Regions from separate parts of the Clostridium celatum genome, predicted to be linked through region 2. Evidence: a T-box and tRNA genes for the amino acid it is inferred to sense, from the RefSeq annotation. Region 2 holds a T-box; the other holds one or more tRNA genes.
What was found. The T-box of region 2 lies ahead of serS (serine--tRNA ligase). A T-box ahead of a tRNA ligase gene usually reads a tRNA of that ligase, here a tRNA-Ser.

Region 1: it has a tRNA-Ser gene. The T-box ahead of serS (serine--tRNA ligase) is inferred to sense a tRNA for this amino acid. The anticodon was not compared.

The regions. Positions count from the first base shown of each region.
Region 1 covers NZ_JAJKGM010000036.1:5,986-32,064, reverse strand. Annotated here, with positions in the region: gene LPC13_RS13150 (EAL domain-containing protein) at 1-556, shown strand, start outside; gene LPC13_RS13145 (cytochrome c biogenesis protein/redoxin) at 784-1,977, shown strand; gene LPC13_RS13140 (hypothetical protein) at 2,109-2,291, shown strand; gene LPC13_RS13135 (polysaccharide deacetylase family protein) at 2,943-3,836, shown strand; gene LPC13_RS13130 (hypothetical protein) at 3,896-4,201, shown strand; gene LPC13_RS13125 (DEAD/DEAH box helicase) at 4,219-5,826, opposite strand; gene LPC13_RS13120 (lysophospholipid acyltransferase family protein) at 6,283-6,996, opposite strand; gene LPC13_RS13115 (staygreen family protein) at 7,148-8,029, shown strand; tRNA gene LPC13_RS13110 (tRNA-Arg) at 8,083-8,154, shown strand; gene LPC13_RS13105 (DUF368 domain-containing protein) at 8,205-9,098, opposite strand; gene LPC13_RS13100 (HlyC/CorC family transporter) at 9,324-10,568, shown strand; gene LPC13_RS13095 (nucleoside deaminase) at 10,751-11,212, shown strand; gene lgt (prolipoprotein diacylglyceryl transferase) at 11,215-11,982, shown strand; tRNA gene LPC13_RS13085 (tRNA-Ser) at 12,141-12,230, shown strand; RNA gene ffs (signal recognition particle sRNA large type) at 12,234-12,497, shown strand; gene ppcA (phosphoenolpyruvate carboxylase) at 13,052-14,668, shown strand; gene LPC13_RS13070 (dihydrofolate reductase) at 14,751-15,242, opposite strand; gene LPC13_RS13065 (thymidylate synthase) at 15,243-16,034, opposite strand; gene dnaX (DNA polymerase III subunit gamma/tau) at 16,392-18,014, shown strand; gene LPC13_RS13055 (YbaB/EbfC family nucleoid-associated protein) at 18,161-18,505, shown strand; gene recR (recombination mediator RecR) at 18,647-19,243, shown strand; gene LPC13_RS13045 (DegV family protein) at 19,335-20,183, opposite strand; gene LPC13_RS13040 (DUF2508 family protein) at 20,394-20,645, shown strand; gene LPC13_RS13035 (pro-sigmaK processing inhibitor BofA family protein) at 20,741-20,989, shown strand; gene LPC13_RS13030 (hypothetical protein) at 21,451-21,627, shown strand; gene LPC13_RS13025 (pyridoxal-phosphate-dependent aminotransferase family protein) at 21,872-22,948, shown strand; gene LPC13_RS13020 (D-2-hydroxyacid dehydrogenase) at 22,969-23,877, shown strand; gene LPC13_RS13015 (DUF1015 domain-containing protein) at 23,907-25,151, shown strand; gene LPC13_RS13010 (5'-methylthioadenosine/adenosylhomocysteine nucleosidase) at 25,246-25,938, opposite strand.
Region 2 covers NZ_JAJKGM010000009.1:619-8,163, forward strand. Annotated here, with positions in the region: gene LPC13_RS05805 (HD domain-containing protein) at 1-294, shown strand, start outside; gene LPC13_RS05810 (transcription repressor NadR) at 311-820, shown strand; gene LPC13_RS05815 (NAD(P)/FAD-dependent oxidoreductase) at 838-2,250, shown strand; partial or broken gene LPC13_RS05820 (DUF1667 domain-containing protein) at 2,265-2,504, shown strand; T-box leader at 2,586-2,792, shown strand; gene serS (serine--tRNA ligase) at 2,860-4,137, shown strand; gene LPC13_RS05830 (Rossmann-like and DUF2520 domain-containing protein) at 4,470-5,321, shown strand; gene panB (3-methyl-2-oxobutanoate hydroxymethyltransferase) at 5,324-6,151, shown strand; gene panC (pantoate--beta-alanine ligase) at 6,163-7,008, shown strand; gene panD (aspartate 1-decarboxylase) at 7,027-7,416, shown strand.

The sequences.
Region 1 (26,079 bases), on a different contig from region 2:
GGCTATTGATAAATCTTTATGTGATTATAATAAATTAAAACTTATAAATAATTGTAAGGATAATTTTTATGTGTCTATAAATATTTCATATAAAGATTTACTTAATCCTAATTTTATAAATGATGTACAGTCAATTTTGAAAAAGTATGAAAAAATGAAATATTATTTGTGTTTTGAAATTACAGAAAGGCTTTCAAGTAATGATTTTTTTGCTATAAATAAAAGAATAGAATTATTAAAAAAAATGGGAATTATATTTGCTATGGATGATTTCGGAATTAAATATTCAAATTTTGATATTTTGCAAAAAATAGATTATGATATAGTGAAATTAGATAAAATATTTATTGATGGATATGAGGATTCAATTAAAAAGCAACAAATCTTAAAAGCTATTCTAGATATTTTGAGTATTTATGAAAAGCGAGTAGTTATTGAAGGTGCAGAAACATTAGAACAAATTAAATTGATTAAATTATTAGGTGAAGAAAAAGTATATATACAAGGATATTACTATAGTAAGCCTTTTCCAATAGATGATTTAAAAATTAAATGATAACAAATTGATTATTAATAATAATTATATACATATAAATTAAGCATAAAATTATATAGTGTAGTAATAGTAATTTTTCTAGTAAAAATCTATAAAATAGTAGTGGTTAAGTATAAAAATAGTTAACTACTACTATTTTTTTAAAATTACAAAAATATCTAATTGAGTAAATTATTGATTTAATTTAATATAAAGTTAAGAGTAAAATTATTAAATAGGGGGTTGTTATGCAAAATGTAAATTTTTTTATTGTATTTATAGAAGGAATATTATCTATTTTTTCACCATGTATATTGCCAATACTGCCGATATATTTAAGTATGTTATCTAATAGTACGGTGAATGATTTAAAGGATTCTAAGGTAAGTCGTAGTATTTTACTGAAAAATACTATATTTTTCACATTAGGAATTTCAATTACATTCTTTATATTAGGTTCATCTATAAGTGCATTAAGTTCATTTTTAAACACAAATAAAAATATTATAATGATTATTGGTGGAATTATAATAATTATTATGGGATTATTTTACTTAGGAATTATAAAGTCGGAGTTTTTAAGTAAAGAAAAAAGATTAAATATTAATTCTAATGCAATGTCTCCAGTAACAGCTTTTATATTGGGATTTACATTTAGTTTTGGATGGACACCGTGTATTGGGCCTATATTAGCTTCAGTACTTATTATGGCTTCAAGTTCGGATAATATTATTATATCTAATTTACTTATATTATCTTATATTATAGGATTTATATTACCATTTATAATAGTAGCTTTATTCTATGATAAGTTATTCAAAAGATTTGATAAAATGAAGAGCTATATGGGTATTATTAAAAGTATTAGTGGAGTAATAATTATTATTGCAGGATTAGTTATGTTTTTTAATGGATTTGTAGGTATAAATAATCAATTAAATATACGTAATGAGAATTTAAATGAGGGTAATATAGTTGAAAATAATGAACAAGCACAAGATAATGAGGAGAATAAAATAGAACCAATAGATTTTACATTATATGATCAGTACGGTAATAGGCATACGTTAAGCGAATATAAAGGGAAAATAGTATTTTTAAACTTTTGGGCAACTTGGTGTCCACCATGTAGAGGGGAAATGCCTCATATGGAAGAATTATATAATGAGTATAATAAAAATCAAGATGATGTAGTTATACTTGGAGTTGCATCACCTAATTTAGGAAGAGAAGGAAATGAGAATGATATAAAAGATTTCTTAAGCGAAGAAGGATATACATTTCCGGTTGTATTAGATAATAATGGAGCAATGGTATATGATTATGGTATAAGTGCATTTCCAACTACATTTATAATAGATAAAGAAGGCTATATAACAAAGTATATACCAGGAGCAATGGATAAAAGTACTATGCAAAGTGTTATAGAAGGGGAAAGATAAAGTAGTATTACGTAATTAATAAAAAATTAGTATGAAAGTAAATACTTATGTTATTAACTAGTTACTCCCTCTAATTAATATATGATATAATAATACAAGTAAAAATTTTTATTAATTGGAGGGAAAATAATATGTTTACTAAAGAAGAGCTTTTAGTAATTGAAGATGCATTAAAAATTGCTGATGAAAAATATATAAACTTACTTGATGCAAGTAAGAATAATAAGACTAAAATGGTTGCATATAATAGAAAACAAAAGAAATTATGGTTAGTGCAAAATAAGCTTAAAAAGATTTTAGAAGAAAATAAATAATAAAATTAATGGATATCTAGTATGCATACTAGATATTTTTTTATACCTCTATTTAATAAAGAAAATTTTAATGTAAGGAATAAATAAAAATAAAAAAAGTATAAAATAAGAGAAAAAAATATAAAATTTTATAAAATTAGACAAAAAAACATCTAAGAATAAAATTGAATAAAAGGATAAAAAATACATGTAATTATATGTAAAAATATTAATCTTCATCTATTTAGATCAAAAAATTCAAAAAATAAAACGTAATAAATTTACAAATGAAATATAAAAAACAAATAATTCTTTTTAAAGAATATTTAGAAAATAATATAACACTTAAAATTATTTTGAATACAAAGAGAAAAATATGAAAATAAATATTTGATAATAAAATATAAAAAATATACAGAATTAAATATAATATAAATAAAAAATATTATTATATTTTTAAAAAGTATGAAATTTTTTGCTTATATATTTGATTTGCAAAATAATTTATAAAAATTTAAATTATAAAGATAGAAAATAAAAGTTTTTGCCAAAAGATATAAATGAAAAATATATATAAAAAACTTGCAAAATGTTGAAAAAGATAAAAAGTTTACATATAACATAAAACAATGTAAAATTATAGATAAAATTATAAAAAGTGGGGTGTATGAAATGAATAAAATATTTAAATCAATTGCTATTTTACTAATTTTAAGTTTTAGCATCATTGGATGTAGTAATAATGAAATTGTTAAAGAAGATCAATTGGGGATAACTAATGAGATTCAAATTGGAGAAAATCATGAAGATGAAGGTATGGAAGTAGATATCCCTGAAGAAGAAAGTATAGAAGATAACGTGGAAGAAGAATCAACAGTAGAGTATATAAGTATAGTATCTGAAGAAGTTAGAATTCCAATACTTATGTATCATTCTATAAGTGATGATGATCCTAATAATAGTCTTTTAGTACCACCAGATATGTTTGATGAGCAAATGGCTTGGCTTGAAGAAAATAATTTTACTTCAATGAGTATGGATGAGGCTATTGAAGCGATGAATACAGGCAAGGTACCTAAGAGACCTGTTGTTATAACTTTTGATGATGGATATATGGATAACTATACTAGCGCTTTTCCATCACTAAAGGAACATAATATGAAGGGAACATTTTTTGTTATAACAAGTGGTGTTGATAATGGATATTATATGTCCTCAGATATGCTTAGAGAAATGCAAGATGCAGGAATGATTATAGAAAATCACACAGAAAATCATGTAGAATTAAATAATTTATCTAGAGAAGAAGCTATTGATGAGATAAGAAACGCACAAACATTTTTAAGAGAAGTAATTGGAGCAGAAGCAAATTATTTATGTTACCCAGTAGGTCGATATAGTGATGAAACTATAGAGATTGCAAAGGAATTAGGAATAAAAGCAGCTGTAACAACACAAGGTGGAATAAGTCAGATCACAGATGGGAATTATGAATTAAAAAGAGTTAGAGTATCACCAATGAGTATAGAGGGTTTTGCAGAAATATTTTCTGAGTATATTTACTAAATATAAGTTATAATAATAAAAAGTGATAAATTTAGTAACATTATTTGGAGGTATAAATAATGGCGAAAATAACTAGTAAAAATAATAACTTATTAAGAGATTCTAGGAATAAGGTATCCCCTAAAATATATGATATTTTATTAGATTTGATAAATGAAGATAAAGAAGATTTAGCAGAAATGGTATTAAAAATAGATTATTTAATAGAATATGCAAATAGCGCTGTTAAAGGGAAAGATTGGTCTGAAGCCTTAGAAACTGTAGATAGAGCCGAGCAAAGATTAAAAATGCTTAAAAAAGAGAATGTAGATATTAGCCATTTAGAATATTTAATTGAAGGAGTTAAAAAAAAGATAAGGAAGTAAATTCCTTATCTTTTTTACTATCTAGATTTTCTTCTTTTATTTTTACTTTTGTTATTAGTTGAAACTTCAACATTAACTCTTCTCTTATTTATTTTTCCACCAGTACATTTTTCAAGAACTTGTCTATGAACTGAGTTTTCAATATTTACAAATGCGAAGTTTTCCATTATATCTATATCTCTTATTTGAGATGCGCCAACTTTTGCATTGTCTTTTATATAGTTAATTAATGTCTTAATAGTTAGTCCATCTCTTCTACCTGCTGAGAAGAATAATCTAACGTCATCTTCATTTTTAACTGGAGCTGGAGCTTCTAATTTATCATTTTCATATTCAAAAGATAATTGAGTTTTGAATTGACTTTGCATTAATGAAGCTATAACTTTAACAGCATCATATTTTTCATTTAATTGAGTAGCGATATCTACAAAGTTTGAGTAGTCTTCAGCTTCAATAATTGAACTAATTTCATTTGCCATAGTTTCAAATTTAGTATTGTATATTTCTTGAACTGTAGGAACAGGTCTCTTTTCAATATTACTCTTAGTTACGTTCTTAATTTGCTTTAAGAATCCGAATTCTCTAGGAGTAATTATGCTGTAAGCAGTACCTTCTCTACCAGCTCTACCAGTTCTACCAATTCTATGAACGTATGATTCAACGTCTTGAGGTAATTCATAGTTAAATACGTGAGTTACTCCATCAACGTCAATTCCTCTAGCAGCAACATCTGTAGCAACTAAGAATTTTAATGAACCATTTTTAAATTTAGCAAGAGTCTTCATTCTTTGTACTTGAGACATATCTCCGTGCATACCTTCAACCATGTATCCTCTAGCTTGCATTGCAGCAACTAAGTCATCAACACCTTTCTTAGTTCTGCAGAAGATGATTCCAGCAGTTGGGTTATCAAAATCAATTAATCTACAAAGTGCTTCTAATCTTTGAGAGTTATGAACTTCGAAGAAGTTTTGCTTAATTGTTGAACCAGTCATTTCTTTTTTTGCAATGGCAACATGCTTTGCATCATCTTTTAAGTATTTCTTTGATAGCTTTTTAATTTGTGGAGGCATTGTTGCAGAGAATAATAAAGTTTGTCTTTCCTCAGGAATACTCTTCATTATTTCTTCCATATCATCAATGAATCCCATATTTAACATTTCATCAGCTTCATCTAAAACTAAGAACTCAACTGAAGATAATGGTAAATTACCTCTTCTAATATGATCTAAAACTCTACCAGGAGTTCCAACAACTATATTAGCTTTCTTTAAATCTCTAGCTTGAAGATGAATTGGAGCACCACCATATACAGCTACAATGTTTAATTTTTCGTACTTAGTTAATTTAACTAATTCATCGTGAACTTGGATAGCTAATTCTCTTGTTGGAGCTAAGATTATTGAACCAATAGCGTTTTTTACTGTTAAATTGTTTATCATAGGTAAGCCAAATGCTGCTGTTTTTCCTGTACCAGTTTGAGCTTGACCTATAAGATCGTTACCTGCAAGGGCAACTGGAATTGCTTCGGCTTGGATTTGAGATGGTGTAGTAAAACCTAAATCGTCAATGGCTTTAACTAAAGTCTCTTTTAAGCCTAAATCATTAAATGTTAAATTCGTCATATAGTATCCTCTTTTTTTCATAAATTTTATTTATTTTAAATTATTTAAATAATTATTTCGTATCAATCGACTTTATTAAGTATATAGCAAAAAGATAATTAATGCACTAAGTATTTATTGTAAAAATGGAATTAGTTTTTCAAATAACACATTATGTAGTATATGAAAACTTTTACAGAAAAATAAACTAAAAATAACAAAAAAATATAATTGACATTTTGCTAAAAATAGTTCAAAATATGCAATGGAAATAGTCATTACTTAATTTTAAATATTGTGTTATTGTGTCATAGAGTATATAGGAAGTCAAACTACCTGTGTACTCTATTTTTCTATCGAAACAAATATTGTAGTAATAAGTAGTGCAGTTAACCTCGAGTTAATTACAAATAAGATTTTAATAAAAAAATAAATGGTAAATGAAGTTTAAATTTCATTTACCATTTATTTTTTTATTTAAAGTACTTTAGAAATTATATTATGAACTTGCTTTGGAAGTAAGTCTTGCTCTTCTTTAGTTAGATTTTCAGTTTCAATTGCTTTATGGAAATAAAGGTTAACAGTAGCTGGTTTTATCCATTTGCCATTTGCCTCAAGTATTTTATAAGAACCATCCATAGTAACAGGAATTATAGGACATTTTGCTTTAGTAGCCAATTTAAAGCTACCTGCTTTAAATTCCTTCATAGGGCCCCCCTTACTTCTAGTACCTTCAGGGAAAATAACCATAGAGTTTCCGGCTTTAAGGTTTTTAACTCCCTTTATTATAGCTTCGCCAGATTTTCTTAAATTACTTCTATCCATGAATACACAATGCATAAATGACATCCAAGTTTTAACTAGAGGAATCTTTTCTATTTCTATTTTGGCGATAAATCCAATAAGCTGAGGTATTTGAGTTATATAAATAGGAATATCGAAATTACCTTGATGATTACCTACAAATAATACAGCTTTATCTTTAGGTATATTTTCAACGCCGTGTACATTTACTTTAACGCCAGCAATTTTTAATAGAGATTTAGCCCAAATATTAATACATTTATATATTAGTTCTTCGCTTTCTTTTATTTTATTTTTCTTGATTAAATATTTAACTCTAAACATAAAAGGTATACTTATTATTAAGCTTAAAGCAAACCATATAAACCAAATTATAGTTCTTATCATAATAATGTCACTCCTAAATTTTAATATATAAGTAAAGTATACTATAAACATACATTCAAAGTAAGATATTACAAGTATAAAATATAATAAACTAATTATAAGGTTATTCATATATTGATTTTATAAGTATTTATATATGAGGTGCAAAAACTTGTTTAAATTTAATCCTAAAGATTTAAAAGTGAGCTTAAAAAATGGAATAAGTATAATGGAGCCTGCAGAATTAAGAAAATATACATTAACTCATTCAGATGAAACGGGAGAATTATTTTTAACTATAGGGAATGAATATGATAATGATAGTATTGATTATAAAGTAAGAGATGAAGTTTTAGGTATATGGGTAAAAAAGGATAAATATTACTTGCTTTTATCTGTTCAGCTTGATAATGGTGAAGGAATTTTAAATACAACAATAAGAGATAAAATATTTAGAGAAGAACTTCCAATAGCAATACAAGCAATTATTTGTGGTGATAATTTATTTATAGAAAATAATAAAGAGTTATATGATGCTAAAGTTTTAGTTAAATTTAACTCGGGGATAAATGAATATAATTGTGTAGAAGATTGGGGATATATAAAGGATTATAATTATGATAAATTGAGAAGTGATGGAGAAAATCAAGATATTACTTCCTCATATAATCAAAATGTCTTTCCACTTCCAGGACCAGTAATACCAATTCCACAACCTCCAATACCGATACCAATACCAAATCCTTATTCATATGATAAAAATAAAGCTAAGAATAGAATTATTGAAAATGCTTTAATTACAATTTTAGATAGATATATAAGGAATGAAGTTTTTACTTTGTTTGGCAAAAATACGCCTTATTGTTTAAAAAGAGCTGAGGTTATAAATGCAAGAGTTACAAATAACTATGGACCATGCACAGAACAATATGAAATAACTATAGGATTAAAAGTAGGAAAAAACCCACCATTTTATAATAATATGATTATTACATTTGTAATAGATGAAAAAAATATAAAGGTAAAGAATGTAAAAAATCCAAGGAAAATATAGTAGAAAAAATTGACATAGGATAATAGGTGTAATAAAATATATATATAATATGTGCTCTCATAGTTCAATGGATAGAATAGTCCCCTCCTAAGGGATAGATACAGGTTCGATTCCTGTTGGGAGTACTGTAAAAAGCGATAAGAAGTTAAACTTCTTATCGCTTTTTACATTTTTATTATTTAGATTTTTTTTCTAAAAGATCTTTTGATTTTTCAAGTAGTAATATTAAAGCTCCACCTATTATAAAGAATACCCAGCTAAAGCTTTGGAAGTTCATAGCCGCTTTAGGAATTTCTAATGTAGTAGGTCCCATAAATACTGCATATATTGAACCAATCATTAAACCTAAAATTAAATAAATCATTGCAGATCTATATTTCTTTAGTAGGAATCTAATTAATTTGATAGTAGTTAAGATTCCTGTAATTACACCTAGTCCAAATATTATAAGGATTGGTAGATATGAAAAATTCAATGTTAAGACTTCTTTTACCGCATTTATTATTCCTGTATATAGACCAAATATTAATAATAATGTTGAACCAGATATTCCTGGCAATACCATAGCAGATATAGCAATAGCACCAGCTATAAATACAAATAGTCCTAATCCAAGATTTAAATTATCTAGTGAAAGATTTAAACCACCATTACCACCAGATGGGTTAAAGTAAGTTATTAAAACTACAATTAGAGCACCTATTACTGTAAAGATAATATTTTTATATTTGCCCATTAAAGAATCTTTTTCTTCTTTAATAATTAATGGTATTGCAACGATTATAAATCCAGTAAATAATGAACTAATATTATAAATCTGTGAATCAAATATAGATGATAGGAACAGAACTGATAATATCATTCCAACGATCCAACCAATTCCTAATTTTATTAAAAAGAATAAAGAGTGTTTTTTATTATCCATATTATCTCTTGAAATTAATGAATTTAATGAACCTATAAAATCATCATAAAATCCCAATATAAAAGCAATAGTACCACCTGAAACTCCAGGTACACTATCGGCTAATGCCATGAAAAAACCACGGATAAAATTAATAATATACATAGTTATCACCTCAAAAATATGTTAAGTTAAAATATAATACTAATTAATAAATTTGCATAGCCTAGATATATAAGTAGTATTATATTATAAAAAAATACTATCAAAATAAATTGAAAGTAATTGTAAAAATTGTGTTTATTTATTGGTAAATTATATCATATAGTATTAACGTATGATATAATAAATATCAAAATATTTTATTAAATTTCTAGGAGTGTGATTTTTTTGGAACCCAGTCAAGTGTGGCAGATAATGATACTTATAATTTTACTGATATTGTCTGGATTTTTTTCGATGTCAGAAACAGCTCTTACATCCTTAAGTAAAATAAGAATAAGGCATATGGTTGAGGAGAAGGTAAAGGGAGCTAAATTAGTTGAAAAATTAACGGAGGACCCAAATAAGTTATTAGGAGCCATATTAATAGGAAATAATATAGTTAATATTGCTGCATCAGCACTAGCAACAACAATATTTGTTGACATATTTGGCGCTAGTGGAGTTGGAATTGCAACGGCTGTAATGACTGTATTAGTACTTATATTTGGAGAAATTACTCCAAAATCAATAGCAAAGCAAAAGTCAGAACAAGTTTCTTTAAAGGTTAGTAAACCAATAAGTATAATAGTAAAAGTATTTAAGCCTTTTATAGGGATATTTACATTTATATCAAGTGGATTCATTAGATTATTAGGTGGAGATCCAAAGGCAAATGAACCATTTATAACAGAAGAAGAGTTAAAAACAATGGTTGGAGTTAGTGAAGAAGAAGGCGTATTGGAAGACGTTGAAAAAGAAATGATTTTTAATGTTTTTGATTTTGCTGATGCTCAAGTTAAGGATGTAATGGTACAAAGAGTTGATATTATAGCTGTAGATATAGATGCTAGTTATGAAGAGGTTCTTGAAACAATAAAAACAGAACAATTCTCAAGAATTCCTGTATATAATCAAACTATAGACGATATTGTTGGTGTATTAAATGTTAAAGATTTAATAATAGCAGGACAAAATAAGGAAGGATTTAAGGTTTCTGATTATATGAGGGAACCACATTATACATTTGAATTTAAGAAGATTAAAGAATTATTTAATGAAATGAAAAAGAGTAGAAACCATATGAGTGTTGTGTTAGATGAGTATGGTGGAACTGTTGGTATAGTTACGATAGAAGACTTAATAGAAGAAGTCTTTGGTGATATAGAAGATGAATATGATGATTATAACGAAGAAATTGAAGTTGTAAAAGAAGATGAGTATATTGTTGATGGAAGTGCAAGGTTAGATGATATTAGCGATTTAATTGGAGTTAATATGGAGTCTGAAGAATTTGATTCTGTCGGAGGACTAATAATAGGGGAACTAGGAAGATTTCCTGACAATAAAGAAGAAGTGAACTTAAATAATATTAGATTTGTTGTTGAAGAAATAGATAAAAATAGAATTAGAAAAGTAAGAATATATACTTAAAATAAATTTGTATAAAGGTGATATTATATAAGCAATAAATTTAATTAGTGCTAAGAGTTGTAAAGACAAATTTTAAAATGGCAGGTGGCAAATATATTTTAATTTGTCACTTGTCTTTTTTTATTCACATAATATTTTTTATATAATGTAAACTCGTTGGTAAAATAAAGGAGAAATAGGTAATGGATTATATGAAATTAGCTTTAGATGAAGCTAAGAAAGCATATTTGAAAGGGGAAGTACCTATTGGTGCTATTATAGTAAAGGATGGAGAGGTAATAGCTAAATCACATAATATGAAAGAAACATTAAAATCAGCAATAGCTCATGCGGAAATATTAGCAATAGAAGAGGCTAGTAGAGTATTAGGTGATTGGAGACTTAGCGGAGCAGAAATGTATGTAACATTAGAACCTTGTTCTATGTGTGCTTCAGCCATAGCACAGTCTAGAATTTCAAAACTATATATAGGTACATTTAATAGAGATATGGGATCTTGTGGAACCATTTTAAATATTTTTGATTATGATATTTTTAATACCTATGTGGAAGTAAAATGGTGCTATAATAGTGAATGTAGTGATTTAATGAGTAATTTCTTTGAAAATAGAAGAAGAAAAGTAATAAGCAAAGGGGAGAGATAAAGATGAATCCAGTAGCATTTGAAGTTTTTGGGCAACCAATAAGATGGTATGGAATTATAATTGCTGGAGGAGTGTTAGTAGCTTTTTTAGTTTCATATTTATTATCAAAAAAGAAAAAATTAGATTTTGATTTAATTATCGATGGTTTTTTATGGAGTTTTCCATTTGCCATTATAGGAGCAAGATTATATTATGTTGCATTTGAATATAAAAATTATCATTCTTTTATGGATGTAATAAATATAAGAAATGGTGGAATGGCTATTCATGGTGGTCTTATTGGCGGATTAGTGGTTGCATATATATTTACAAGAGTTAGAAAGGTAAATTTCTTTGAATATATAGATGTGATAATGCCAGGAGTTATATTAGCTCAAGCCATTGGGAGATGGGGAAATTTTATGAATCAGGAAGCTCATGGTGGACCTGTAACAGAAGCTTTTATAAGTAAATTTCCAGAGTTTATTCAAAATGGAATGCTTATAAAAGGAACATACTATCATCCAACATTTTTATATGAATCAATTTGGGATTTATTAGTTTTTGTTATATTAGTATTCATACTTTACAAAAAAAAGAAGCAGCATGGTATTGTAATTGGAAGCTATATGATACTATATTCTTTAGGAAGATTTTTTATTGAGGGATTAAGAACAGATAGTTTAATGATATTAGGCTTAAGAACAGCTCAATTAATAAGTATAGCTGGTATAGTATTTGGAATAATAATTATTATTATGTCAGTTAGAAAAACTAAGAAAGAAGTTTAAAATTAATACTAAAAGATTGAAGTTATATTAACTTCAATCTTTTTTGATATAGCTAAAGAAAATCTTTCTATTGAACTACAATAATATTTATGTTAGAATGAGAAAGTATCAAAAGATAATATATTTTAAATTATATTTATTTTTTTGATGTAGCATAAGGAGAGATGTCCGAGTGGTCGAAGGAGCACGCCTGGAACGCGTGTATAGGGGAAACTCTATCGTGGGTTCAAATCCCACTCTCTCCGCCATAGCCGTGCTAGATGGGGAGTCAGCGGTGCCCTGTAACCTGCAATCCGCTACAGCGGGATTGAATTCCTCACCTAGGCTTTAATTTGTTTGGTCTGCCCTATGCAAGTGATGTTGAGGGTTGGGTCCCACACGACGTAAGACTGTGAACCTCGTCAGGTCTGGAAGGAAGCAGCGATAAGCAGCCCCTGCGTGTGATGTGGATAAATCTTGCCTGAGTTAACTACATAGGTAACGCTTATAAATTACTGTCGAAGTGAGGTGCACGGTTTTAAAATATCCTTTCTTTAGAAAGAAAGGCTTTTTTAATGTTTAAGCATTTTAAGGAAAAATAATAGTGATGATAAGTGAAATATCTTAAAGTCATAATTTTAAAAAATTATTAAATTTGGTTACTCTTCAATAGGATTAACAATATAGGACAAAAAACAATAGGACAGAAAAATAGGGAAATTTCATTAGAAATATCCCTATTTTTCTATCCTTTTTTATTTTATCAATTAATGATGAATAAGAGGACTACTAAAAAGGAATAATTATGTTATTTGATACAAATTAATTAAAAATAAATATGCGATAAAAATACGAATTAAAAATAAAAAATAGAAAAAATAATACGTAAATAGTATAAATATATACATAAAAAGGAAGGTAGAGCAAACTTTATTTTATATGTTAGAAAAAAGAAAAATAATTACACCAAACTTTAGTGCAAGTAAAAAAAATAAAAATTGCATTTTTTAAATAAAAGTATTGTAAACTAATGCAAAAATGAAATATAATAAAAATATGAATTTCATAAATTTAAAAGGGGGCTAATAAAATGAGAAGTTTTCCAAATTCTATGATGACACAACATCCGGATAATGTGGAACAGTACATATCTATTCAACAGGAACCACAGGAGGCTATAGATGGGTTATTACCTCAAGACCAAGGTGGCTTAGGAATTGATGAGATAATGATAGATTTTGAGGGGAAATTAACACCATATCACCAAACATCACAAGTTGCTTTAGGATTAATTGCTAAAGGTGTTATACCAGGAAGAGATGTTAGAATTACACCAAGAATACCAAATGCAAATAAGGAATCTGTATTTAGACAGTTAATGAGTATAATGTCTATAGTAGAAACTAATGCACAAGCTTATCAATTAACACAGGAACAAGCAATAAGAGAGGTTGTAGTTCCTATGGTAGAAACAGGTCAAGAAATCTTAGAATTTCAAGAAAGGGTTAATTCTGTTATAGAGCTTGGAAATAAGAATTATCCTGTTAAGTTTGAAGAAAATAGTGTTAGAATAATACCTTTAATAGAGGATGTTCCGGCATTAGTTAATGTTGAAACTATATTAGATGAATTTTATCATGTATCAAAAGAAAAAGGACATAATATAGATTATTTAAGATTTATGATTGCCCGTTCAGATACAGCTATGTCTTATGGGTTAATATCTGGAGTTCTTTCTGTTGTTATGGCTATAGATAAAGCATACAAATGGGGAGAAGAACATGGGGTAGAGGTTGCACCAATATTAGGATGTGGATCACTTCCTTTTAGAGGACATTTTACAGGAAATAATATAGATAAAATATTAGAAACATATGCAGGGGTAAAAACTTTTACTTTCCAATCAGCATTAAGATATGATCATGGAAAAGAAGAAACTAAAAAGGCAGCTAGTGAGTTAAGAGAAAAGGTAGATTTATATAAACCAAGAAGATTTTCAGAAGAAGATATTGCATTAATGCGAGAATTTATAGGGATATTATCTAAACATTATTTAACGACGTTCTTAAAAGTAATTAATACGGTTTCGTTTGTATCTGATTTTATTCCTAAAAATAGAGATAGATTAACTAAAGCAAAGACTGGATTAGAATATAGTAGGGAAGTTGCTAATTTAGATAATATAGCTAATTTAGTTAGTGATGAAAAGTTAAAAGAGGAAATATTAAGTATAGATAATTCAACTGAATATGCTGTTCCTAGAGCTATTTCATTTACTGGTGCAATGTATACTTTAGGTATGCCACCAGAGCTTTTAGGAATGGGTAGAGGGCTTAAAGAAATAAAAGATAAGTTTGGTCAAGAAGGAATAGATAAATTAATAGAATTCTATCCTATGCTTAGAGAAGATTTAGGTTTTGCAGCTAAATTTGCAAATGCAGGGGTTTCTAAGAAAATAATAGATGAGGCAGCAAGACAAGAGTATAAAGAAGATATGAAGTATGTAAATGAAATATTGGATTTAGGTTTAGATTATGAGATTATGAGTGATAATGATTTTTATCACACTCTTCTAAAGACAACAAGACCTATAATTATGCATTTAATAGGTTCGGAAGAAGATATAATTAAGAATAAAACTGAAGAGCTTAAAATATTAAATGAATGGATAGTTAGAATGGGAAAAGTTAGAGGAAGCATTGGATAAAATTTTCGATTATAATCTAATAGTAAATAAATAAAAGTAAAAAAGTCGGCAATGCCGACTTTTTTACTTTAGAATAAATATTTTATTTTTTTGCTAAATCGATGAATTGATATTTTAAACCATTTTTTTCACATGTAAGTATTTCTGATTCAAAGGTAATAGAGAAATCATCATAATTTATCTGTGGAAAAGTAGTGTCACCTTTAAATTGTGAAAAAACTTTTGTTAAAAACATTTTATCCACACTGTGGATAAGTTGTTTGTAAATTTCACCTCCACCTATGATAAAAGCCAGTTCAGAGGTTTTTGAATACTTGTTGATAACTTCGGATATATTGTGGATAACTTCTACGTTAGGATTATCCACAGTATAGTTATTATCGCGTGTAATTATAACGTGTTTACGATTAGGTAAAACCCCAGGTAAAGATTCAAAGGTCTTTCGGCCCATAATTATTGTATGACCAGAAGTAATTTCTTTAAATCTTTTTAAATCCTCAGGAATATGCCATAAAAGTTTGTTATCTCCGCCTATAACATTATTTTCATCCATAGCGACTATGATAGCTAGCATTTAAACAGAAACCTCCATTTTTATTGAAGGATGATATTTATAATCTATAAGTTTTATATCATCAGCTGTAAAATCATAAAAATTAGTTATTTCAGGGTTAATCCAAAGTTTTGGAGCTTCGTATTCTTCATTTGCTCTAGTTAATTGAAGTTTCATTCCTTCGATTTGGTTTTCGTATATATGTGCATTGTTAATTACATGAGTAAATAGACCAGGTTTAAGTCCTGTTACTTGTGCAATTAAATGAACTAGCACTGCATATTGTGATGTATTAAATGGTACACCTAATGGCATGTCTCCACTACGTTGGATAAGCATACAATTTAATTTGCCATCTGTAACATCCCACATAGTCATGAAGCAACAAGGTTGCAATGTCATATGAGGTAAATCTTCTATATTCCACATAGTCATAAGCATTCTTCTATCTTGTGGGTTAGTCTTTAAAGTTTCAATAAGTTTATCAATTTGATGGAATTTAGCTATTTGATAACCATAACCACGTCCAATAGTATTATTTTCATCAACCCATTCATCCCAAATACGTACATTTTGCTCTTGTAATTTAGTTACATCGTTAGATTGATCTCTATAAATCCATAGCATTTCTTTAACAGCTGTTTTAAATGCAACAAATTTAGTTGTTAGAATAGGAAATTCCTTTTCTAAGTTAAATTGCATTATTTGATGTGGAAGCTTGTAAGTTGGCATACCAGTTCTGTTATTGTCATAATATCCGTTTTCTAAAATGTCTTCTATAATACTTAAATATTTTTTGTCATAAAGACTCATATTGTTCCCTCCTAATAGAATATATAATAAATATTTTACTACAAAATTAGACTTATATATCTAAAAATATTAAAAATATAATAAATAATAATAAGTTAAATAAATAACAATGTTGAAAGATGTCACGTTGAAAATATGGTTAAATAATTAACAAATAAGAAAGGGGTAAAAATCAAGTTCAGAAAAAACACAATAAGTGTATGCATAAAAGACTAATAAATATACAAATCAACTGGAAAAGAGGGAGAGCTAGTGGAAAAATATATTAAAATAACTCTAAGGGGGAAAAATCTTTATCTATTAATATAATTTGGGTATAATAAAAATAGGTAAATACATAAGAAAGAGGTGGATGTATTGGCATATACAGCTCTATATAGAGAATGGAGACCGAGGACTTTTAATGATGTTGTAGGTCAAGAACATATTACAACTACATTAAAAAATCAGATTTTAAACAATAGAATAGCTCATGCTTATTTGTTCTGTGGAACTAGAGGTACAGGTAAAACATCAACAGCTAAAGTTTTTGCAAAAGCTTTAAATTGTTTAGATTTAAAAGATGGTGAACCTTGTAATGAATGTGAAATGTGCAGAAAAATTAATGAAGGTTTAGCTATAGACGTAACAGAATTAGATGCTGCTTCAAATAATGGTGTAGATAAAATTAGAGATATAATTGATGATGTTAAATATCCTCCTCAAGAAGCAAGATACAAGGTTTATATAATGGATGAGGTCCATATGCTTTCAGCAGGTGCTGTTAATGCATTCTTAAAGACTTTAGAAGAGCCACCTAACAATGTAATATTTATTTTGGCTACTACAGATCCTCAAAAATTACCTATTACAATATTATCAAGATGTCAAAGATTTGACTTTAAAAGAATAAATAATAGTGAAATTACTGCAAGACTTAGAAGGATAGTAGATGAACAAAATGTATTAGCAGATGAAAAAAGCTTAAGTTTAATAGCTAGAGTTTCAGATGGAGCTATGAGAGATTCTTTAAGTATATTAGATCAAGCTATATCTATGGGAAATGGTAATGTAAATTATCAAACTGTAGTGAGTATGTTAGGACTAGTTACTAATGAGTATTTATTTACTTTAACTAATTCAGTAATTAAAAGAAGTGTTGAAAAATGTATTGAAATAATAGAAGAAGTAATATATTCAGGAAAAGATATTTATTTATTTATAAAAGATCTTATTGCACATTATAGAAACTTACTTATGGCAAAGGTTACAAACAATCCTGAAGAAGTGTTAGACATGTCTGAAGAAAATATTGCACTTATTAAAGAGCAAGCGGCTAGATTAAGGGCAGAAGAAATAATGAGATGCATAAGAGTGCTTCAGGATGCTGAAAATAATGCAAAATTAAGTAAACAAGCAAGATTGTACTTAGAATTAGCAATAATAAAAATGTGTAAAATAGAGTATGACACTTCAAGTGAAGTTATGTTAACTAGATTGAATAAGCTAGAGGAAAGCTTAAGAAATGGAAGTATAAAGGTTACTAGCACTGCAGTGGCTGATTCTGGTGAGATAAGTAAGAAAGTAGTTTCTAATAATATAAATAAGAATAAACAACTAGAAACTAATATAAATGAAAGAATTCAGGGAAATTCTAATTCTAAAATATCTATAAATGATGTACAAAAAGCTTGGAGAGATATTTTAGAAAGATTTAAGGCTAGAAGGGAAATGATTATAAGTTCATTAATTGGACTTGGTCGACCTATTTCTTGTTCTAATGGAGTAGTAAATATTCAATTTGATGATCAAAATGAGTTTGCTAAAAATAGGTTAAGTGAAACTAAAAATAGAACTATAATACATGAAGTATTTTCAGAAGTATTCCAAGATAATATAAAAGTTAATTTTATTATAGATTCAGGTGAAGATAGAGAAAAAAGTACTGAAGAAGTATTAAAGGAACAATTAGGTGAAGATATAGAATTTATTGATGAGTAAACTTATTTATTAAAATATCATAATATGTTTAACATAAACAAACAATAATTAGTATAAACAATAACAGATTTACTTTATTCTAGTAAATTATAAAAAAATACTATATAATTAAAAATAGATTTCATTTATGATAAGGAGGACTTTTTATGGCAAGAGGTGGATTCCCAGGAGGATTTGGGGGAGGAAATTTAAATAATCTAATGAAGCAAGCACAAAAGCTTCAAAAGGATATGGAACAAGCACAAAAAGAAATTGAAAGCAAAGAATTTGAGGCTTCAGTTGGTGGTGGTGCTGTAGTAGTTAAAGTTAATGGAAAGAAAGAAGTTTTAGCTATAAATATTAAAGAAGAAGTTGTTGATCCAGATGATGTTGAAATGTTAGAAGATTTAGTGCTAAGTGCAGTTAATGAAGCATTAAAGAAAGCTGACGAAGAAACTTCAAATAAAATGGGTAAATTAACTGGTGGATTAAATATACCAGGAATGTTTTAATATATATTAGGCATACAGAGTTTAACTCTTGTATGCCTTAAATATTAGTAAGAATATTGTATTTATATATACACAAACATAAATAGATAAATTAGGTGATAATAAAAAAATATATTATTACTTATAGAGAGGAGAAGTTTTATGGATTTTTATCCTGTGGCTATAGAAAAGTTAATTGAAGAGTTTGCTAAGTTGCCAAGCATAGGTCAAAAAACTGCACAAAGGCTTACACTGCATATTTTAAATTTACCAGAAGATGAAGTAAAAGAATTTGCTACAGCTTTAGTAAAAGCAAGAGGTACAATAAAATATTGCTCAGTTTGTGGAAATTTTACAGATAAAGACCCTTGTTCAATTTGTGGAAATCCAAATAGAGATAAATCTGTTATTTGTGTTGTTGAGCAACCTAAAGATATTATGACTATGGAAAAGGTTAAAGAATTTAATGGTGTATATCATGTTCTTCATGGAAATCTTTCTCCAATGCAAGGTAGAGGCCCTCAAGATATTAAAATAAGAGAATTGGTTGCAAGAATGAGCGCAGATATAAAAGAAGTTATAATAGCAACAAATCCTAATGTCGAGGGAGAAGCAACGGCAATGTATATATCTAGAATACTTAAACCATTAGAAGTAAAGGTTACAAGAATAGCATCAGGACTTCCAGTTGGTGGTGATCTAGAATATGCAGATGAGGTAACTTTATCAAAAGCTTTAGAAGGTAGAAAAGAGATTTAGATTAGTAGATAATGTAAAAACTTTTAATGAGGTTTTTAAAATTGTATAAATAAAGTCGGAATAAGCCGACTTTATTTATATACTAATAATTTTAATAGTGATATGCTACACCTATACTTCCAGGACCAACGTGTAATCCTATTATAGGACCTATAGATTGAACTTTTACTTCAGGTAAATTAAGTTCAGTCTTTAATCTATTTGCCAATTCTAAACCTTCGTTTTCACAATTTATATGATGAACTATTAATCCCTTAATAGGGGATTTTTTATTTTGTTCTAAAATAGTTAAAACTATTTTATCAATTGATTTTTTCTTTGTTCTTACTTTAGTAAATACCGTAGTTTTACCATCCTCAACAGTAAGAATAGGTCTTATTTGAAGTAAAGAACCAAATAAAGCAGCAGCTCCACCTATTCTACCACCTTTTTTTAAATATTCTAAAGTGTCTGGTACAAATATAAATTTACTATTATTTATTACGTTGTTAGCGATATCTACAACTTCATCTAAAGATTTTCCAGAACTAGCAGCTTTAGCAGCCTCTAACACTGCAAATCCTGCTTGCATACAGTTACTTCTAGAATCTAAACAGACGATATTAGCATTAGGATAGGCTTCTAAAATCATTTCTTTAACTAAATTAGAAGTTGAAAAAGTGCCACTCATATCTGATGAAAGAAAAATTCCAACAACATCATGACCATCCTTAACTAGCTCTTCCATACAACTATAAACGTCTTCAATACTGGGTTGAGAAGATTTAGGTATTTCAGATGATTTAGCCATTTCTTCATAAAACCATTTATTAGATACGTCAGTTTCTCTATAGCTAACACCATTTAATAATACGTTTAATGAAACTATAGAAATTTTATACTTATTTATGTATTCGCTTGGCAAATAACAAGTACTGTCTGCAATTATACGTATGCTCAAAAAAACACCTCCTAAAATAATTACTATTATTTTAGGTATTATACCAAATAAATAATATTAAGTACATAAATTGAAAAAATATTAAAATATTGTTAAAAAATAAAAAAATAATTAAATCAAGAATATATGTTAATTAATTTGAATAAATAAAAGTAGAATACATTTTCAAAAAAATGGAAAGAATATAGAAAAAAGTTTTAGGAGGCAAAAATGAATATAAAAAATATATTAAACTTTATGTTAGTTAAGTATAATACAAATGGTAAAGTTGATAATGAAATACTCAAACAGATTGAAGATGTAATGATGGAAATTGAATCAGCTGAATGTATGTTTAATTCTGTTAGTGATCCTAAGCTAATAGAAGCAGCTATTTATAGAAGCGAAGCAGCAAAGAAGAGATATGATTATTTAATATCACTTGCTAAGAAAAAATATAAAGAACAAGTTTTAGAAGTATAATGGCAATAAAATATAATTGGTAGTATAATTAGTAGCAAGATATAATATACATAATATATGAATAAATGGAAAAAAATAATGGCATGGGGTGAAATATGAGTATAGAAATGATGATTTATGCGGTAATAGGATTAGCATTATTGTATTTAGTCATAAAACTTTTAAAATGGCCTATAAAATTATTAATTAACGGTATTGTTGGTGTTGTTTTATTATATATAACAAATTATATAGGATCATACTTTAATTTTTATATAACCATTAATCCAATAACAGCAATTATTGCAGGTTTTTTAGGTATACCAGGAGTTATATTTTTAATAATATTTAAATTTTTTTTATAAAATGAGAGAGGGAGCCTATTTTTAACATAGGTTCCCTAAAATTTTATATAGACGGGAGTTAGAAGATTTCATTAATCATCATCAGTGGAAAGCTTCTATATATTTATATAATATATAACCAGAAAAAATTTGTTACAAAATTTATATGAAATTAAATTAGGGCATAAGTACTACATCCACTTACGCCCTTTTCTAAGTAGATAAGTAATAAATAATTTTATCATCTTATCTACAATATTAAGTTACCCAGTAAAAATATAAATATGTATATAATTTATTGTTAAATTATATATACAGGTATATAATTTTATACTATATAAAGTTTAAGGAAATGCCTTCTCCTACTGTCGAAGGTATAAGTTTGATTAATGAAACTATCAAGTAGGTAACTTCCACTAACTAAATTATAGATTTAGAGTATTAGTTAAAATTTGGAATAGTGTTTAAAGGAGGAAAGTTATATGCCAGCTGGAAATGGTGTAAATTGCAAATATTGTCCTGAATATGAAAAGAAAACATGTGATGGAGATGATAAAGGATGTTTATGCTATAAATGTCCAAGACATTTAGGTCAATGTAAATGTGTAAAGTATTGTAGAGAAACAGAATCTATATTAATTTTTGATGAAGAATGGTAAGGAGTTGTAAAAACAACTCCTTGTTTTTTTATGTGTATTATTACATAAATAAAATAATACAATAATATATAAATATATAATGTTACCAATTAAGGTAGATTTCTGAATTGTTAAGTAAACTATCAAAAAAGTATGAAAATATAAAAAATATATAAAAAAATATATGGGAATAGTTGTAATACAAGTAAATAAGTAGTAAAATATCAAAAAGCAATAAATAAATTTAATAATTGGGGGAGATACAATGCATAAAAAGTTATTTATTCCTGGACCTGTAGAGGTGAGAAAGGAAGTTTTAGCTCAAATGTCTAAGCCTATGATTGGTCATAGGAGTAAAGAAGCATCAGAGCTTCAGAGAAGGATTAGTGATAATTTAAGGAAGTTATTTTATACAAATAGTGAAATTCTTTTATCGACTACTTCAGGTAGTGGACTTATGGAAGGTGCTATAAGATGCTGTACAGCAAAGAGAGCTGCTGTGTTTTCTGTTGGGGCATTCGGAAAAAGGTGGTATGAGATGGCGCTTTGCAATAATGTACCAGCAGATATATTTGAAGTTGAAATGGGAAAAGCTATAAGACCAAATCAAGTTGAGGATGTTTTGTCCACTGGTAAATATGACTTAGTAGCAGTAACTCATAATGAAACATCAACAGGTGTTATGAATCCAATAAAAGAAATTGGAGCTGTAATAAAAAAGTATCCAGATGTAGTTTTCATAGTTGATACTGTAAGTTCAGCAGCAGGAACAAAAATTGAAGTTGATGATTGGGGAATTGATATATGTTTAACATCAACACAAAAGGCTCTTGGGTTGCCTCCTGGAATGGCTTTATGTACTTTTTCTAATAAGGCAAAAGAAAGAGCAGAAAAAGTTAAAAATAGGGGGTTTTATTTGGATTTATTAGCATTATATAAATACATTAAGAAGAAAGATTATCAATATCCATCAACACCTTCAATTTCACATATGTATGCATTAGATTATCAACTAAACTATATATTAAATGAAGAAGGACTTGAAAATAGATTCGCAAGACATATAGAGATGGCCAATATAGTTAGAGAATGGGCAAAAAAATATTTTGAGTTATTTCCTGAAGAAGGTTATTTGTCAAACACTTTAACTACAGTAAAAAATACTAGAGGTATTAATGTTGCAGAATTAAATAAAGAGTTAGGAAAGAGAGGATTTCAAATTTCTAATGGGTATGGAGATTTAAAAGAAAAAACTTTTAGAATTGCACATATGGCAGATTGTACAGTATTAGAAGTAAATGAGTTGTTAAAAAATATAAATGATATATTGGGGCTAAATTAAAGAGATAAGGGGGCTAATGAATGATAAGAGTGTTAGCTAATGACGGCTTGCAAGAAGGGGCAATTGATAGGTTGAAATTAGCAGGAATTGAAGTTGTAAACAATCATTATGACAAAGATAAATTAAAAGAGGAAATAAAAAAGTTTGATGTATTAGTTGTAAGATCAGCTACCAAGGTTACAGCAGATATTTTAAATGAAGCCCAAAAGGGAAATTTAAAACTAATAGTAAGAGCTGGAGTTGGAGTTGATAATATAGATATTATTAAAGCTAATGAATTGGGGATAATAGTAAAAAACACACCAAATGCTAGTTCAGATTCAGTTGCTGAATTAGCAATTGCACATATGTTTTCAGTTGCAAGATTTTTAGGAGATTCAAACTATACAATGAGAATAGGTGAATGGAATAAAAAGAAATATGAAGGAATTGAGTTAAGTGGAAAGACGCTTGGAATTATAGGCATGGGAAGAATAGGTCAAGCGTTAGCTAAAAAGGCTAGTGCATTAGGTATGGTTGTAATTTATAATGACATTTTTGGAAAACAAGAAAAATTACCATATGAATTTTTTACTATAGATGAAATATTAAAAAAATCAGATTTTATTTCTCTTCATGTTCCATATGATAAGACAAAAGGCTCTATTATAGGAAGAAAAGAAATAGGTATGATGAAAGAAGGGGCATATATAATAAATTGTGCTAGGGGAAAGGTTGTAGACGAAGAAGCATTATTAGAAGCATTAGATAGTGGAAAGATATCAGGTGCAGGAATAGATGTTTTTGCAGAAGAACCAACAAAAAATGAAAAATTAATCAATCATCCAAGAGTAAGTGTAACTCCGCATATAGGAGCAGCAACTAAAGAAGCTCAAAATAGAATAGGAGAAGAAGTTGCAACTATAATACTTAGTTTTTTTAATAAATAAAGCTTAAGAAAAATAAGGAGGAAAAAATAATGGCTATAATAAGACCTTTTAAAGCGTATAGGCCAATTAAAGGATTAGCTAAAAAGATAGCAGCACTACCTTACGATGTTATGAATACTGAAGAGGCACGTGAAATGGTGAAGGATAATGAGTATTCATTTTTACATGTTGATAGAGGGGAAATAAATTTTTTAGAAGATATTAATATATATGATGAAAAAGTATATGAAAAATCTAGAGATGTATTAAAAGAGATGATAGATAATGAATTTTATATTCAAGATAAAAAGCCGTGTTATTATATTTATAGGCAAACTATGAATGAAAAGAGTCAAACTGGATTAGTAATTTGTGCATCAATAGATGATTGTATAAATAATGTAATAAAAAAACATGAAAAAACTAGAGCTGATAAGGAACTAGATAGAATAAAGCATGTTGATTATTGTAATGCACACACAGGACCTATATTTTTAACTTACAGAGAAAATATAAAAATTTCAGATATAATAAATATTAGTATAAAGAAAGAGCCTATTTATGATTTTATTTCAGAGGATGGAAATGGACATACTGTGTGGATTATTGATGAAAATGACTTAATAAATAAGTTAACAAGTCTATTTATTAATGTAAAATATATGTATATAGCAGATGGACATCATAGAACTAAATCAGCAATAGAAGTAGCATTAAAAAGAAGAAAAGAAAATCCTAATTATACAGGAGAAGAAGGATTTAATTATTTTTTAGCTATAGCATATCCTGATAATGAATTAGAAATATTAGATTATAATAGAACAGTAAAAGATTTAAATGGACTTTCAAAGGAAGAGTTTATTAAAGCTATAGAGAAAGATTTTATAGTGAGAAAATCAATTAATAATGAAAAAGTTAAACCAAATAAAAGACATACATTTGGAATGTATATAGATAAAGTATGGTATAAGCTAGAAGCTAAGAAGAATTCTTTTGATGAAAATAATCCTATTGATAGGTTAGATGTGTCTATACTACAAAATAATTTATTATCTCCTATACTTGGAATCGATGATCCAACAAAGTCTAATAGAATTGAGTTTATTGGAGGAATAAGAGGATTAAAAGAGCTAGAAAAAAGAGCTGATAGCGATATGAAAGTAAGCTTTTCTATGTACCCAACAACTATTGAAGATATTATGAATATTGCAGATGCAGGGATGATAATGCCACCTAAGTCTACGTGGTTTGAACCAAAACCTAGAAGTGGATTATTTATTCATATGCTTAGTTAAAGAAAAAGTTAAGAATTATGAGAAATAGACTAAATGTATTTAATATCTAGTACCTCATAGTTCTTAACTTTTATTTTATAATATATTAACTAAATTAAAGTTTTGATATCATTGATTTTAATATGAATGTTGAATTTTTAACACCGATTGGAGTGAATTTTTCAAAGTCCATATGAGCACCATTATTTGCATTATCAGATATAGATCTAATAACAACAAAAGGTATATTATTTAAATAACAAACATGAGCAATGCTTGCACCTTCCATTTCACAAGCTAACGCACCAAATTCTTTTTCAAGCCATTTAATTTTATCAATTGAGGCAACAAACATATCTCCTGATACTATTCTACCAGAGAAAGTTTTAAAATCAGAAGCTTCATTGCAAGCTTCTTTAGCAGTTTCAACTAATCTTTCATCACACTTGAAATCGAAAGTATCTAATCTTGGAATTTGACCCATTGGATCACCAAATGCTGTAGTATCCATATCATATTGTACAAGATTTTCAGCAACAACAACATCTCCTGGATAAATATCCTTACCAATACCACCAGCAACACCAACATTTATTACTGATGAAACATTATATTCAGATGCAAGTATTTGAGTACAAATAGCAGCATTAACTTTACCAATACCACAAACTACAGCAACTACATCGTGTCCCCATAACTTACCTTTGTGAAATTTCATTCTTGCCTTTTCTTGAATATTTTCTAATTCCATGTCTTTTAAAAGAATTTCTAACTCTTCAGACATAGCGCCTATAATCCCTAAAGTCATAATAAACCTCCATTAATATATATAAATTTTATTAACTTTACTTAAACTATATTATATACTGTGGTAGCATTAATTAATAGAAAATTTAATTAAAAAATAAAACAAAGAAAACCTATAGAATTACTTGTATTAATAGAGAGG
Region 2 (7,545 bases):
GCTAAAGCAGCTCTTCTTCATGATATAGGCAAAAGTGAGTATAGTCTTAATTTATTTGAGAAATCAGCTGTTGTTATTCTTAATAAATTGACTAAAGGTAAGCTTAAAAAATATGACAGTTTTAAAGTTGTAGATGCATATTATAATCACGCTGAAAAAGGTGCAAACATATTAAAAAAATTAAATGTGTATGATAAGGAGTTTTTAGATACTATTAGATATCATCACAATAATAAAATCACTAATGAAAGTAAATTGCTACAAGTTATTAGAGAATGTGATAATAAGAATTAAGTAAATGGGGTGAAGTATGAAAGCTGATGAAAGAAGAAATAGTATTGTTGAATTGTTACATGGAGAAAAAGGTGCAATTAAAGGAACTATACTAGCAGAAAAATTTAATGTTACTAGACAAATAATTGTTAAAGATATTGCTATTTTAAGAGCTAAAGGAAATAATATTATAGCAACACCAGATGGCTATATGATAAATGAGGAAAAGGAAAATAGAATAAAATCAATAATAGCAGTAAATCATAGTGATAATGAAATGATAGATGAGCTTGAAATTGTAGTTAAATATGGTGGAATAATAGAAGATGTTATAGTTGAACATCCAATTTATGGAGAAATAAGAGGCACGATTATGATAAAAAACCTAAATGATTTAAATAAATTTAAGAGTGCACTTAATGAGGCAAAAGCAAAACCTTTATCAATATTAACTGATGGAGTACATCTTCACACTATTTCAGCTGATTCTTTAGAAAATATGGATTTGATAAAACAAGAATTAAAAGAAAAAGGTTTCATTTTATAAAATAGGGGTATTAAATTATGGATTATGATGTTTTAGTTTTAGGTGGCGGTATAATAGGTTGTGCTGTAGCTTATGAGTTATCTAAATATAATTTAAATATAGCTGTAATTGAAAAGGAATATGATATTGCAGATGATGTTTCTTTTGTAAATACATCAATAGTATATGATGGTTCAGAGACATCTAATAATGTTATGGCTGGACTTGAGTATATAGGAAATATATTATTAGAAGACTTATGCGAAAAATTTGATGTTCCATTTAAAAGGATAGGGGCTTTAAGAGTAGTAAATGATAATAATGGAGTAGTAAAGTTAGGAGAAATGTATGATAGGGCAATAAGAAGAGGTATAGATGGAGTATACTTAATAGAACCTGATGAAGTATATGAAATAGAGCCTAACATTAATATGGAAGTTAAGAAAGGTTTATATTCTCAGAATGTTGCGATAGTAGCGCCATATGATTTAGCTATTGCTTATGCTGAAGTTGCTTTTGATAATGGCGTAAACTTTAGATTAGAAGAAGAAGTTTTAACTATTCAAAATATAACTAAAGGATTCAGAGTTGTAACTAATAAGAATAAGTTTATGTGTAAAGTTGTAATAAACACAATAGCAAATGAGATTTATATAAATGAACAAGGTATAGTTGAAGAAAAAGAAAGTAATAATGATGTTAATGCATTTAAAAATATGAGTTATATTTTAATTGATGATAATTATGAAAATAAATTACAAAGAATAGTAACTAAAACTTTTGATAAGGATACGTTTGTAGTATCTACACCTATATTAAATGGTGGATCATTAATTGGAATAAAGAGTACAGAAAAAACTAGTTTAGATGATAATTTAGAGTATGCAGGAAATTTATTGAAAGAGTTAAATAAGGGTAATATAAATAATTTATTTAGAGAAAGCTATGATAAAGATTCTATAGTAGTAGATGACACTCAAGTTGATAAGGGATATATTAGTGTTATAGGTACTCACTATGGAAAGGTAACATTAGCACCAGCTATTGCGAAGATGTTATGTGATACACTTGGGCATAATTTAAATTGTACTTTAAATAAAAACTTCATAGATAAAAGAAGAGAATTCTATAGATTTAGAGAAATGAATAGAGAAGAAATAAATGAAGTTATACGATTAGATGATAGGTATGGAAAAATTGTTTGCATGTGCAATAATGTATCTGAAGGCGAGATAGTAGATTCCATTAGAAGACCATTAGGAGCAAGAACTGTTAAAGGTGTAAAGAGAAGAACTGGAGCTGGATTTGGTAATTGTCATGGTGCATATTGTAATGAAAAAATAATAAAAATATTATCTAGAGAGCTTGGTAAGAAAATAACTGATATAGTTGATGACTCTAAAAATTCTAATGTAATTTCAGGAAGAATAAAAGAATTTAAAAGTATTTAAAATTATATAGGAGGAGAGAATATATGAGTAAGAAAGATATTTTCACTTCAATAGTAAGAGTTAAAGGGAATGATAGATATAATGTTGTTCCAATAAAGAGTAGCAATGAAGTTGACAAAGAGTTATGGGTAGAAATGTCTAAAGTAGTAAGTAGAATATATGTAAGTACTCCTATTAAAAGAGGGAGTGTTGTATGTAAAAATATTTTAAATAGTGGTGTTGATATAATTTGTACAAGAGACTTAATTGACTAAAGTTTATAGTTTAATATGAGAGTAAATGTATTGACAAAATGTAGGAAATTGTAATATATTTAATAATATATTAATATAATGCTTAAACCGTTGAAAAGGCTAGTAATAAGATTATTGTTTTAAGAGAGTCAGTGGATTTGGTGTGAACTGATAACAATGTTTTATGAATCCACCTTGGAGGGACTGTGATGAGCAGTACGTGCTAAATACGTTAGTTTTATAAAGAGTGGATAATAAAGAGTATTTATTATCAATTAGGGTGGCAACACGGAGTTCTTCGTCCCTTTTTAGGGACGTGGACTCCTTTTTATTTAGAAAAATTTAGAAAAATACAATAAATATGTAGGAGGATATTATGTTAGATTTAAAATTTTTAAGAGAAAATCCTGAAATAGTTAAACAAAACATTAAAAACAAATTCCAAGATCAAAAATTGGAATTAGTTGATGAAGTAATTGCTTTAGATGTAGAAAGCAGAGCAACACAACAAGAGGCAGATTCTTTAAGATCAAATAGAAAAACTATTTCTAAGCAAATTGGTGTATTAATGGGTCAAGGCAAAAGAGATGAAGCTGAAGAATTAAAAGCAAAAGTTAATGAACAAGCAGCTCGTCTTGCAGAATTAGAAGTTAAAGAAAATGAACTTCAAGAAAAAATTAAAAATATAATGTTAGTTATACCTAATATTATCGATCCAACTGTTCCAATTGGAAAAGATGATAGCGAAAATGTTGAAGTAGAACGTTTTGGTGAGCCTGTAGTTCCATCATTTGAAATACCATATCATACAGAAATAATGGAAAAATTAAATGGTATTGATTTAGATGGTGCAAGAAAGGTTGCAGGTAATGGATTCTATTACTTAATGGGGAATATTGCAAGATTACAATCAGGAATACTTTCTTATGCTAGAGATTTCATGATTAATAAAGGATTTACTTACTGTATCCCACCTTTCATGATTCGTAGCGAAGTAGTTACTGGAGTTATGAGTTTTGCTGAAATGGAATCTATGATGTATAAAATTGAAGGTGAAGATTTATACTTAATCGGTACTAGTGAACACTCTATGATTGGTAAGTTCATTGATACTATATTAAAAGAAGAAACTCTTCCTCAAACATTAACAAGTTATTCACCATGTTTCAGAAAAGAAAAAGGTGCTCATGGTATAGAAGAAAGAGGCGTTTACAGAATACATCAATTTGAAAAGCAAGAAATGATAGTTGTTTGTAAACCAGAAGAAAGCAAAGAATGGTTTGAAAAATTATGGAAATATACTGTAGAATTATTCCGTTCTTTAGATGTTCCAGTAAGAACTTTAGAATGCTGTTCAGGTGATTTAGCAGATTTAAAGGTTAAATCTATTGATGTTGAAGCTTGGTCTCCAAGACAACAAAAATACTTTGAAGTAGGAAGCTGTTCTAACTTAGGAGATGCTCAAGCTAGAAGATTAAAAATACGTGTAAATGGAGAAAACGGCAGATATTTTGCACATACTTTAAACAATACAGTTGTTGCTCCACCAAGAATGTTAATTGCATTCTTAGAAAATAACTTAAACGAAGATGGTTCTATTAATATACCAGAGGCATTAAGACCATATATGGGTGGAATGGACGTTATAAGATAATATATAATTTATAAATTTAATAATTAATTTATTCTATAGATATACCTAAATTTTATAAAAATTTAGGTATATCTTATTTTTTTATGTTTTAAATTAATTATTAATCTAAAATTTCAGTAAAATATAGTATTAAATCCTTTAGTTAAGAAAATAAATTATCAAAGTAGGGTGAGAAATACAAGTAGTATTGACAAAAAATAGAAATATGGTAAATTTATTATGGGTGGTATTTTAATTAAACCGCACCAAGATATATTTGAATTTTAAAGATTAAAGAAATAGCTCATATCATAAGTTGAATGGGACTAAATAGTGTCACACTCTTTTAGGAGGTGATAATTATAAATTTTGGATTTATTGGAGCAGGAAAAGTCGGATTTTCCTTAGGAAAATATCTAAAAGAAAACAATATAGACGTAAGTGGGTATTATAGTAAGACAGGGCATTCAGCAAAAGAAGCTGCAGTTTTCACGAATACAAGACAATATGAAAAATTAGAAGATATAATAAATGATAGTGATGCTATATTCATTACTACACAAGATGGACAAATTAAAAGTGTGTGGAATGAAATAAAAAAGTTACCTATTAAAGAAAAAATAATTTGCCATTGTAGTGGCTCTATTTCTTCAGAAATCTTTTCAAATATAAATAATCATGGTGCTTATGGTTATTCTATTCATCCAATGTTCGCTATCTCGGACAAATATAATTCTTATAAAAATTTATCTCAAGCATTTATCACAATTGAAGGTCATGAAAAACATATAGAATATTTTAAACAGTTATTTAGCTATTTAGGAAATGATGTAGGCGTTATTAATAAAGAAAATAAAGCTTTGTATCATGCTGCATCTGTAACAGTAAGTAATTTAGTTTTAGGATTAATTAATAACGGTGTTAATTATCTCAAAGAATGTGGATTTTCAGATGAAATGGCTATAAAAGCATTATATCCATTAATAGAGTTTAATTTAAAGAATATCAAAGAAAAAGGAACAATAAATAGCTTAACTGGTCCTGTAGAAAGAGGAGATTTAGGAACAATAATTAATCATTTTAGTGTTTTGCGTGAAGAGGATAAAGAATTGTATAGATTATTATCAAAAAATATTTTGAAGATAGCAAAAGTTAAAAATAGTGATAAAAACTATAGAAATTTAGAGGAATATTTAGGAGAGTAGTTATGAAAAATACAGCAGTTACATTTAGACAAGCAAAGGAAAAAAAAGAAAAGTTAACAATGCTTACAGCATATGATTATTCAACAGCAAAATTAATTGATAATGCAGGTATTAACGGAATATTAGTAGGTGATTCTTTAGGTATGGTTTGCTTAGGATATGAAGATACTTTATCAGTTACTATGGAGGATATGATTCATCATACTAGGGCAGTTTCAAGAGGTGTAAAAAATACATTGGTGGTAGCAGATATGCCTTTTATGTCATATCAAGCTTCTATATATGATGCTGTAGTTAATGCAGGAAGATTAATTAAAGAAGGTAGAGCACATGTTGTTAAACTTGAAGGTGGTATTGAAGTGTGTGATAAGATAGAGGCTATAGTTAAAGCATCTATACCAGTTATGGCACATATAGGATTAACACCTCAATCGGTAAATGCATTTGGTGGATTTAAGGTTCAAGGTAAAGATGAGGAAGCTGCAAAAAATCTTATTGAAGCAGCTTTAGCAGTTGAAAAAGCAGGGGCTTTTGCAGTTGTATTAGAATGTGTTCCAGCTAAGCTTGCAGCAATAATAACTGAAAAATTATCTATACCTACAATAGGAATAGGTGCGGGAGCAGAATGTGATGGTCAAATTCTTGTTTATCAAGATATGTTAGGTATGTATAGTGATTTTACACCTAAGTTCGTTAAGAAATATGAAAATTTAGGTGAGAAAATGGATATAGCATTTAAGAAGTATATAGAGGAAGTTCGTGATGGGGTTTTTCCAGCAGAAGAGCATTCTTTTAAAATAAATGATGAAGTTATAGAAAAACTATATTAAGGGGTATAAAAATGAAAGTTTTAAATACTATTAATGAAGTGAGAAACTTAGTTAAAGAATGGAAAACTCAAGCGCTTAAAATAGGTTTTGTTCCTACTATGGGATATTTACATGAGGGGCATGAGAGTTTAATAAAAAGAGCTTCACAAGAAAATGATAGAGTTGTTGTAAGTATATTTGTTAATCCAATGCAATTTGGACCTAAAGAAGATTTATCAACTTATCCAAGAGATTTAGAAAGAGATAGTGTAGTTTGTGAAAGAGCTGGAGCAAATATTATATTCCATCCTACAAATGAAGAAATATATTTTGATGATTTTTCTAGTTTTGTTGATATGAATGGATTAACAAGTGGATTATGTGGGAAAAGTAGACCAACTCATTTTAGAGGCGTTTGTACTGTAGTAACTAAATTATTTAATATAGTTACTCCTGATAGAGCATATTTTGGAGAAAAAGATGCTCAACAGTTAGCTATTATAAAAAGATTGGTAAGAGATTTAAATATTGATGTTGAAGTAATAGGTTGTCCTATAGTCAGAGAAGAGGATGGACTTGCCAAAAGTTCAAGAAATACTTATCTATCAGAAGAGGAAAGAGATGCAGCGACAATTTTAAATAAAGCTTTAACTTTAGCTAAAAGTAAAATTCAAGATGGTGAAAGAAAAGCGGAAAATATTATAAAAATAATAGAGAATAAAATTGATGAAGAAAAGCTTGCCAAAATTGATTATATAGAGGTTGTAGATAGTTTTTCTATGGAAAATGTAAAAGAAATTAGTAAATCTGTATTAGTAGCAGTAGCAGTATTTATAGGAAAAACAAGATTAATAGATAACTTTACTTATGAGTTATAGTAAGAGGAGAAGCAATTAATGAAGATAAATATGTTAAAAGGTAAAATACACAGAGCAACTGTAGTACAAGCTGAATTAAATTATGTAGGAAGTATTACTGTTGATGAAGATTTATTAGATGCGGCAGGAATATATGAATACGAAAAAGTTCATATTGTAGATATAGATAATGGGGCAAGATTTGAAACATATACAATTGCAGGTGAAAGAGGCTCAGGAATGATTTGTTTAAATGGAGCAGCTGCAAGGTGTGTACAAGTTGGGGATAAAATTATATTAATGGCTTATTGTGATTTAGATGAAGAGGAAATTAAAGAACATAAGCCAAAGGTTGTTTTTGTTAATGAAGAAAATAAAGTTGATAGAATAACTAACTACGAAAAGCACGGAAAACTTTCAGATATGTAAAAATTAAAAAAGAGAGTTAAGAATTTTAAATTTCTTAACTCTTTAGTTTTAAAAATATTTAAGTTAATTTTAGAAAATGGTATTTTAAATTATTAATAGAAGAAGTGATTATTTAAGCAATCTATCTAG